DNA from 3 places in the Ewingella allii genome. Region 3 is predicted to be linked to each of the others. Evidence: predicted binding sites of a transcription regulator. Region 3 holds the regulator's gene; each other region holds the start of a gene.
The links. The regulator LexA, encoded in region 3, represses DNA repair genes until DNA is damaged. The targets are predictions, from matches to a motif close to TNCTGTATGTACATACAGNA.
Positions count from the first base shown of each region.

Region 1: rmuC (DNA recombination protein RmuC) is a predicted target of LexA. The motif match lies at 922-941, and genes of this name have one in related genera.
Region 2: SBO83_RS16220 (YebG family protein) is a predicted target of LexA. The motif match lies at 1,128-1,147, and genes of this name have one in related genera.

Region 1 covers NZ_JAWUDN010000011.1:18,274-20,538, forward strand. Annotated here, with positions in the region: gene rmuC (DNA recombination protein RmuC) at 1-878, opposite strand, end outside; gene SBO83_RS19390 (DedA family protein) at 1,036-1,563, opposite strand; gene SBO83_RS19395 (tyrosine-protein phosphatase) at 1,622-2,265, opposite strand, start outside.
Region 2 covers NZ_JAWUDN010000007.1:210,673-212,937, reverse strand. Annotated here, with positions in the region: gene phoC (acid phosphatase PhoC) at 1-666, shown strand, start outside; gene SBO83_RS16220 (YebG family protein) at 740-1,114, opposite strand; partial or broken gene SBO83_RS16215 (alpha/beta hydrolase) at 1,246-1,387, shown strand; partial or broken gene SBO83_RS16210 (LysR family transcriptional regulator) at 1,391-1,561, shown strand; gene SBO83_RS16205 (LysR substrate-binding domain-containing protein) at 1,726-2,265, opposite strand, start outside.
Region 3 covers NZ_JAWUDN010000003.1:28,925-31,189, reverse strand. Annotated here, with positions in the region: gene dinF (MATE family efflux transporter DinF) at 1-406, opposite strand, end outside; gene lexA (transcriptional repressor LexA) at 646-1,254, opposite strand; gene SBO83_RS08905 (diacylglycerol kinase) at 1,373-1,741, opposite strand; gene plsB (glycerol-3-phosphate 1-O-acyltransferase PlsB) at 1,906-2,265, shown strand, end outside.

The sequences.
Region 1 (2,265 bases), on a different contig from region 3:
TTGGCGTCAATCACCACGTCTTTGTTTTGCGGCAAACGGACAATCACGTCCGGCTGCATGCGGCTGTTGGTATCAACCTGCACGCTGACCTGCGTTTGGTACTCATAGCCTTCGCGCAGGCCAGAGGCTTCGAGCACCCGGCTGAGTACCACTTCACCCCAGTTACCTTGGGTTTTATTGTCGCCTTTCAAGGCCTTGGTGAGGTTGATAGCTTCGCGCGCCATCTGCTCATTCAGCTGCTGGAGGTTGCGAATTTCATGGGAAAGGGTATGGCGCTCGCGCGCTTCCTGCCCAAAGCTATCCTGCACCTGACGGCGGAACCCATCGAGCTGTTCGCGCAGGGGCAGCAGAAGCTTATCGAGGCTCTGCTTGTTTTGCTCGTCGGCCCGACGCCCATTGTGTTCAAAGATACGGTTAGCCAGATTTTCAAACTGACTGGTGAGGCGTTGTTCACTGTTGATCAGCAAACGCTGTTTATCTTCAGCGGCCATTCGGGTTTCATCCAGACGGGTAGAAACTTCGCGCAGCTCCGCCTCTTGGGCGCTGTTAATTTCGCGCTGGGCGCGCAGCTCCTGATTGAGCTGTTCACACTCACTTTGCCAGTGAGCCAGCCCTTGCAGCTTTTCACGGTTAGCCGCGACTTGGCTATGCAGTTGGCGAAGCTCAAGCTCGGCCTCGCGCTGTTGCTGCTGCGACTGCTGGCGCTCGGCTTTCAGCTGGTCGATCTCCGCCTTTTGCTGGTCAACGGTTTGCTGAATCAGCCGACGCTGAGTCTCATGCTCACTTTGATTCTTTTGTTGGCGCAAACTGGCAATCAGCCAGCCTAATAGCAAGCCCGCCAAAGTCCCGCCCACGAGGTATAAAATGCTGATATCCACGCGTTCTCCATCTCAATCGATTCTAGCGGTCAAGGTAATGTCACACTGTATGCATGTCCAGCACATTATGCATCAGTGAGAAGCTTTGCGAGGCTTCTCGCAAGAGTGGATTTATCCCACTCTTCCCCCTTGTGCCGCAGCATTCCCGACGGCAGGATTAGAACCAGTGACTGAGCCACTGGATGCCAAAAGCGCCCGGCGCCAGCACGCCAAAGGCCCAAATCAGTGCTGATGAAATGTTGGCGATTTGGAAATAACGTTGCGGCATGCCGCAAATTCCCGCCACCAGCGGCACCACGGCGCGCAGTGGTCCGAAGAAGCGGCCAATAAAGGCCCCCGGCATGCCCCACTTTTCAAAGAAGGCGTGCCCGCGTACCAGCATTTGCGGGTGTTTGGAGAAGGGCCAGAAGTTGCCGACGCGATCCTGAAAATGCGCGCCAACCCAATACGAGAGCCAATCGCCGAAGAAAGCACCGGCGGCCGCAGCTGCCCAAATCGGCCAGAATGGGATGCCGCTTTCGCCAATCAGCGCCCCAAGCCCGAGCAAAATCACCGTGGCAGGCAAAAGCAGTGAGAGGAAGGCCAATGACTCACCGAATGCCAGAAAGAAGACAATGGGTATGGCCCACGGCTCGTGCGCCCGAACAAACTCAGTAGTGAGGTGGATTACGTCATTAATGGTCAAAGGGCTTCCTTGTGAGTATCGTCAGGCAATATCAATAATATCAGCAAAATAGAGGCAGTTACTCGAGATAACGGTCGCGCAGGTTCTGGCGCAACTCAGCCGTTAATCCGTACTCTTTCTCTAACCAAAGGTCGGTTGAGCCATAGAGGTCATCAATGGATTTTAACGCCGTGTCCATAAACGCTTCCCGCACGGAGAGGACATAACCGAACTTCTCCAGCGCCTTGTCGTTGAGCTTTATCGACATCTTGTTGAGCATGTAAGTGCGGAAAGGCGCGAGGGTGGTTTCTGTCAGCAGATAATCTTCCAGCACCGTGTTGCGATCGGCCCCCAGCGCGAACAGCACCAGCGCCGAGCCTATGCCCGTGCGATCTTTACCCACGGCGCAGTGCTGAACAATCGCGCCGCCATTAGGCTGGGTCAGCAGGGTTGCCAACTGCTGATAAGCCGGATTATTAAAAGGCAAGCGACGATACAGCTCGAGCATAAAGGTTTCAGGGTCGAAGGCGTCGATGGTCTGCTGGGTCAAATGTTCGAGGTTGGCGCTCACTTCGTGACTCAGAGGGTTGGCGGGCGCGTGGTGATACTGGACACCTTGCCAAAGCACGTCGGGCTTGGCCGCCACTTCGTCGGCGTCGCGATAGTCGAGAATATGGGCCACCGGCACCTTGCTTAAGAAGTCGCAATCTTTCGGCGTGAGTG
Region 2 (2,265 bases), on a different contig from region 3:
GCCACCACCAAACCGGATCTCTACTATTTAAAGAATGATCAGGCCATCAATAGCCTGAACCTGCTGCCACCACCACCGGCAGTGGGCAGCATTGCATTCCTCAATGACCAGGCGATGTATGAGCAGGGCCGTCTGCTGCGTTCAACCGAGCGCGGCAAACAGGCCGCTGAAGATGCAAACCTGAGCGGAGGGGGCGTGGCGAATGCTTTCTCCAGTGCATTTGGCTCACCGATCACTGCTAAAGACACGCCGGAGCTGCATAAGCTGCTGACCAATATGATTGAAGATGCCGGAGACCTGGCCACGCGTGGCGCGAAAGAGAAGTACATGCGTATCCGCCCGTTTGCCTTCTATGGCGTCCCGACCTGTAATACCACCGAGCAGGATAAGCTTTCGAAAAACGGTTCTTATCCTTCCGGCCATACTTCTATTGGCTGGGCAACGGCGTTAGTGCTGACTGAAATCAACCCGCAACGTCAGGATCAAATCCTGCAGCGTGGTTATGATTTAGGCCAGAGCCGCGTGATTTGCGGATACCACTGGCAGAGTGATGTGGATGCGGCTCGAATCGTCGGTTCTGCAGTTGTGGCAACGCTGCACACTAACGACGCTTTCCAGCAGCAACTGAAGAAAGCCAAAGAAGAGTTCGCGAAACAGCATAAATAAGCGTCTTTTGCTTCTTGCAGGACAAAAAAACCGGCCTGATAAGCCGGTTTTTTTACAGGGGGCTGAAAGCGAATCAGGCGGCTTTAACCGCACCGGACTTTTTAGGAGCTGGCGCTGCTGCGGTTTCTTCAGTCGTTTCTTCCAATGATTCTTCAGTTTCAGTCACCGCCGGATCTTCCGCCTGCGCGACAGGAGCTTTCATGGCTTCTTCTTCCGGCAGCTTGCTGGTACGCAGGATGTACTGAACGGTATCTTTTTGCTCAGCCAGACGCAGGGCGATGTTTTCTGCCAGCGATTCATCAATTTCCAGTTCGCTCTGCAACAGCCAGTCAGTAAAAGCATCAGCCATATCGAGCATTTTGTCGTAAGCGTCCGCTTCCTTCTTATTGGCAAATGTCATTTTTTCTTCACCTTTTCTGACGACAACAAACTTTGTTTCAACAGCCATGATTTGCTCCTTATACTGTAATTATATACAGTATAGCAATAATCAATGCAGGATACATCATCCAGCCTGTTTTTTATAATACGGAACTGGCGGGAATTTCTTACAGATATTCTCTTCACCCACTCTCAGGGTGGCGGGTCAGGCTGGTATACGGCGCGGGAGTGGCGTGACGTGGTGAATAAGCATGGTGGGGATGTGACGGTGACGCCTCTGCCTGAAATAGGTATTCAAGGCAATACTCACTTCCCGTTCTCAGATCTGAATAATGTGTAGACCGCGCTGGACCCGCATATTCAATCCGGCGAGCTGCGAGAAGTATTAACCGATTATGCAACAGTCACTAAGCCAGTATCCATTTTGTTCCCCGATCGTTGCTACCTCTCCCCTAAGGTCAGGGTGTTTATAGACTGGTTCTCTAAGGTTTTTGCTACCAAGTTTCAATCTTAAGGGTGATGCCCTTCTTAGGAAAATAGGTGGTGTATCACATCCTATTTTAGTTACAACATACAATAAGCTCAATAAACTTCAACTGTGCATTCGGCATGTTCAATGAAAAACCATCACTGCTTATCAGGAATAAAAACATTTGAAAGCCTTACTAAAAAGCTTCATTACAGCCGAAACTGCTCAGCAATGACCTTCTCAAGTGCCGACACCGCTTGGGACGAGTCGGTGGAGGGAGAACGCAGTAAGTACACTTCGTAAGTCGGGACTTTGGGTAAGTTTTCTAGAATACGCATCGTCGGTTTTACCCGCGCGCGATCTATCAGGCTGATACCTAAGCCGGTTTCCACGCAGGCTTCAATTGCACTAGAAGAGGGACTGGTGAGGATCACACGCCAGTCCAACTTTGCGTCAGAAAGCGAGCTAGTCATGGCTTCACTATAGGGGCAATGGCTGGCGTGCAGTGCCAACGGCAGCGGGCTTTCCGGCATGAGCGCTATCCCCACTCCTCCCACCCACACCGGCGTAGTAGCCATCAGCAATAAACCCTCGGAACGCGACCCCGCGGCACAAACCGAAATGGCAATATCCAAACGCTCCTGCCCTATCAGGTTTCTCAGCGTAAAGCTTGGCGCAGTGGTGATTTCCAGCACGACATCGGGATAACTCATATTAAAAGTCGGCAAGATATCGCGGATCACATAGGC
Region 3 (2,265 bases):
GCACGGCCTGACTGCCGCCGACCACCTGAAAGGCCAGATCCATCAGCGGCGTGCGCAGCAACATGATTAAAATGCCCGCCAGCAGCGCTAACAGGAAAGGTTGAACAAAAGCACGGGCCAGCAGCAGGTTATCTTTGGCACCCAACGCCTGAGCAGTCAGGCCGGTGGTGCTCATGCGCAAGAACAGCAGCATCATGAAGAGGAAGGTCGTCACCATCGCGCCGACCGCTACGCCGCCGAGATAATCCGCGCTGTCGAGATGGCCGATAACAGCGGTATCCACCAAACCTAATAGTGGGACGGTAATGTTGGAGAAAATCATTGGCAAAGCCAGTTTCCATAAGGCTTTGTCCTCGCGGCTGAGGAAGGTGCGGCTTAATACTTGTCGAAAGGGATGCTGAGGCATAGAGGTCCCATGCTGAGGATATTGAACAAGAGGTCAACCTGGCGTAATTCGGCGTGTCGGCATCAACGCTTTTTATAAAAACAGCGATCTGCTTAAACAACAACGCCCCAATCAAGGGGCGCAGTGTCACGGCGTGAGATCACCGTAAGGCGACAGCTAGCTTTGTGGCAAATGTCTATAGCAAAAGCCCGGCAGTACGTTCAGGAAGGGCGAGTACCGAGCCTTGCCAGCAGAAAGGATTAGATCCAGTCGCCGTTACGGATAACGCCAACAGCCAAGCCTTCAATGCTGAAACTCTGCTCGCGCAGGTCAACCACGATCGGCTCGAAGTCGCTGTTCTCTGGCAGCAGTTGCACGACGCTACCCTGCTTTTTCAAGCGTTTAACCGTCACTTCATCATCAATGCGCGCAACGACAACTTGCCCATTACGTACATCCTGCGTTTTGTGAACCGCCAACAGATCGCCGTCGAGAATACCGATATCCCGCATAGACATCCCGCTAACGCGCAGCAAGAAGTCGGCGCTAGGCTTGAACATGGCAGGATCGACCTGATAGTGGCCTTCGATATGTTGCTGAGCTAAAAGAGGCTCACCGGCGGCGACGCGGCCAATCAGTGGTAAACCTTCCTCTTCTTCCATTAGCAAGCGAATGCCGCGCGACGCGCCAGAGACGATTTCAATCACGCCTTTGCGCTGCAGGGCTTTGAGGTGTTCTTCCGCGGCATTTGGCGAGCGGAACCCCAGACGAGTGGCAATTTCTGCACGAGTCGGCGGCATACCCGTGGTGGATATATGTTCGCGAATGAGGTCGTAAACCTCTTGTTGTCTGGCTGTTAAAGCTTTCATTCCGCCCCCTGATTGTTTATACAGTATTGCTGTGAGTATATACAGGTAACTAGGGAATGAAAACCTAAGAGTGCATAAAAACCAGTGCTAAAGTGAAATCTGGAATCTGTATTCCGCTTTAGAACCAGCGCGGCCAAAAGACGCTGACCCAGGTGAAAATCGCCAGTATGATGCTCAAAAGTACCGCGGCCGATCCAAAATCTTTGGCGCGCCCGGACAGGACATGGAATTCAGGGCCGATGCGGTCAATCGCGCTTTCGACGGCGCTATTTAATAATTCGACAATCACCACCAGTACCAAGACGCCCACTAATAAAATACGCTCGACGCTAGTCACATCGAGGAAAAATGACAGTATGATGAAGGGCAGAACGGCTATCACTTCCTGACGGAAGGCCGCCTCGTTTTTCCAGGCAGCACTCAATCCCTTGAGGGAATAGCCGGCGGCCTTAACGATACGAATTAGGCCCGTTGATTCATTTTTCATGTGTTATGCGTCTTAACAGAGTTTTGGCGGACAGAGTATTGGCAGCATTTTATACTCAAAACCATTCAGGGTGACAAATATCGCCGTTAACGCAACAAACAGAACTCGATTCTGGTTTCTGGTATCCTTGCGGCGATTTGCTAACAAGAGGCTTCACATTTTTTATGTCAGGTTGGCGTAGACTTTATTATACCTTATTGAATTTACCACTAAAATTGCTGGTAAAGAGCAAGGTTATCCCTACAGATCCGGTTACCGAGTTGCGCTTAGATCCGACGCGCCCGATCTTGTATGTTTTACCTTACCATTCGAAAGCGGATTTACTGACGTTACGCACCCAGTGCCTGGCGCAGAATCTGCCTGATCCCCTTATTCCTTTGGAAATCGACGGCGTTCAACTGCCGAGCCACGTTTTTATCGCTGAAGGCCCTCGCGTTTTCACTTATTACACGCCGAAAATTGAGTCGATAAAACTGTTCCACGACTATCTCGATTTGCATCGCAATAATCCCGATCTCGACATC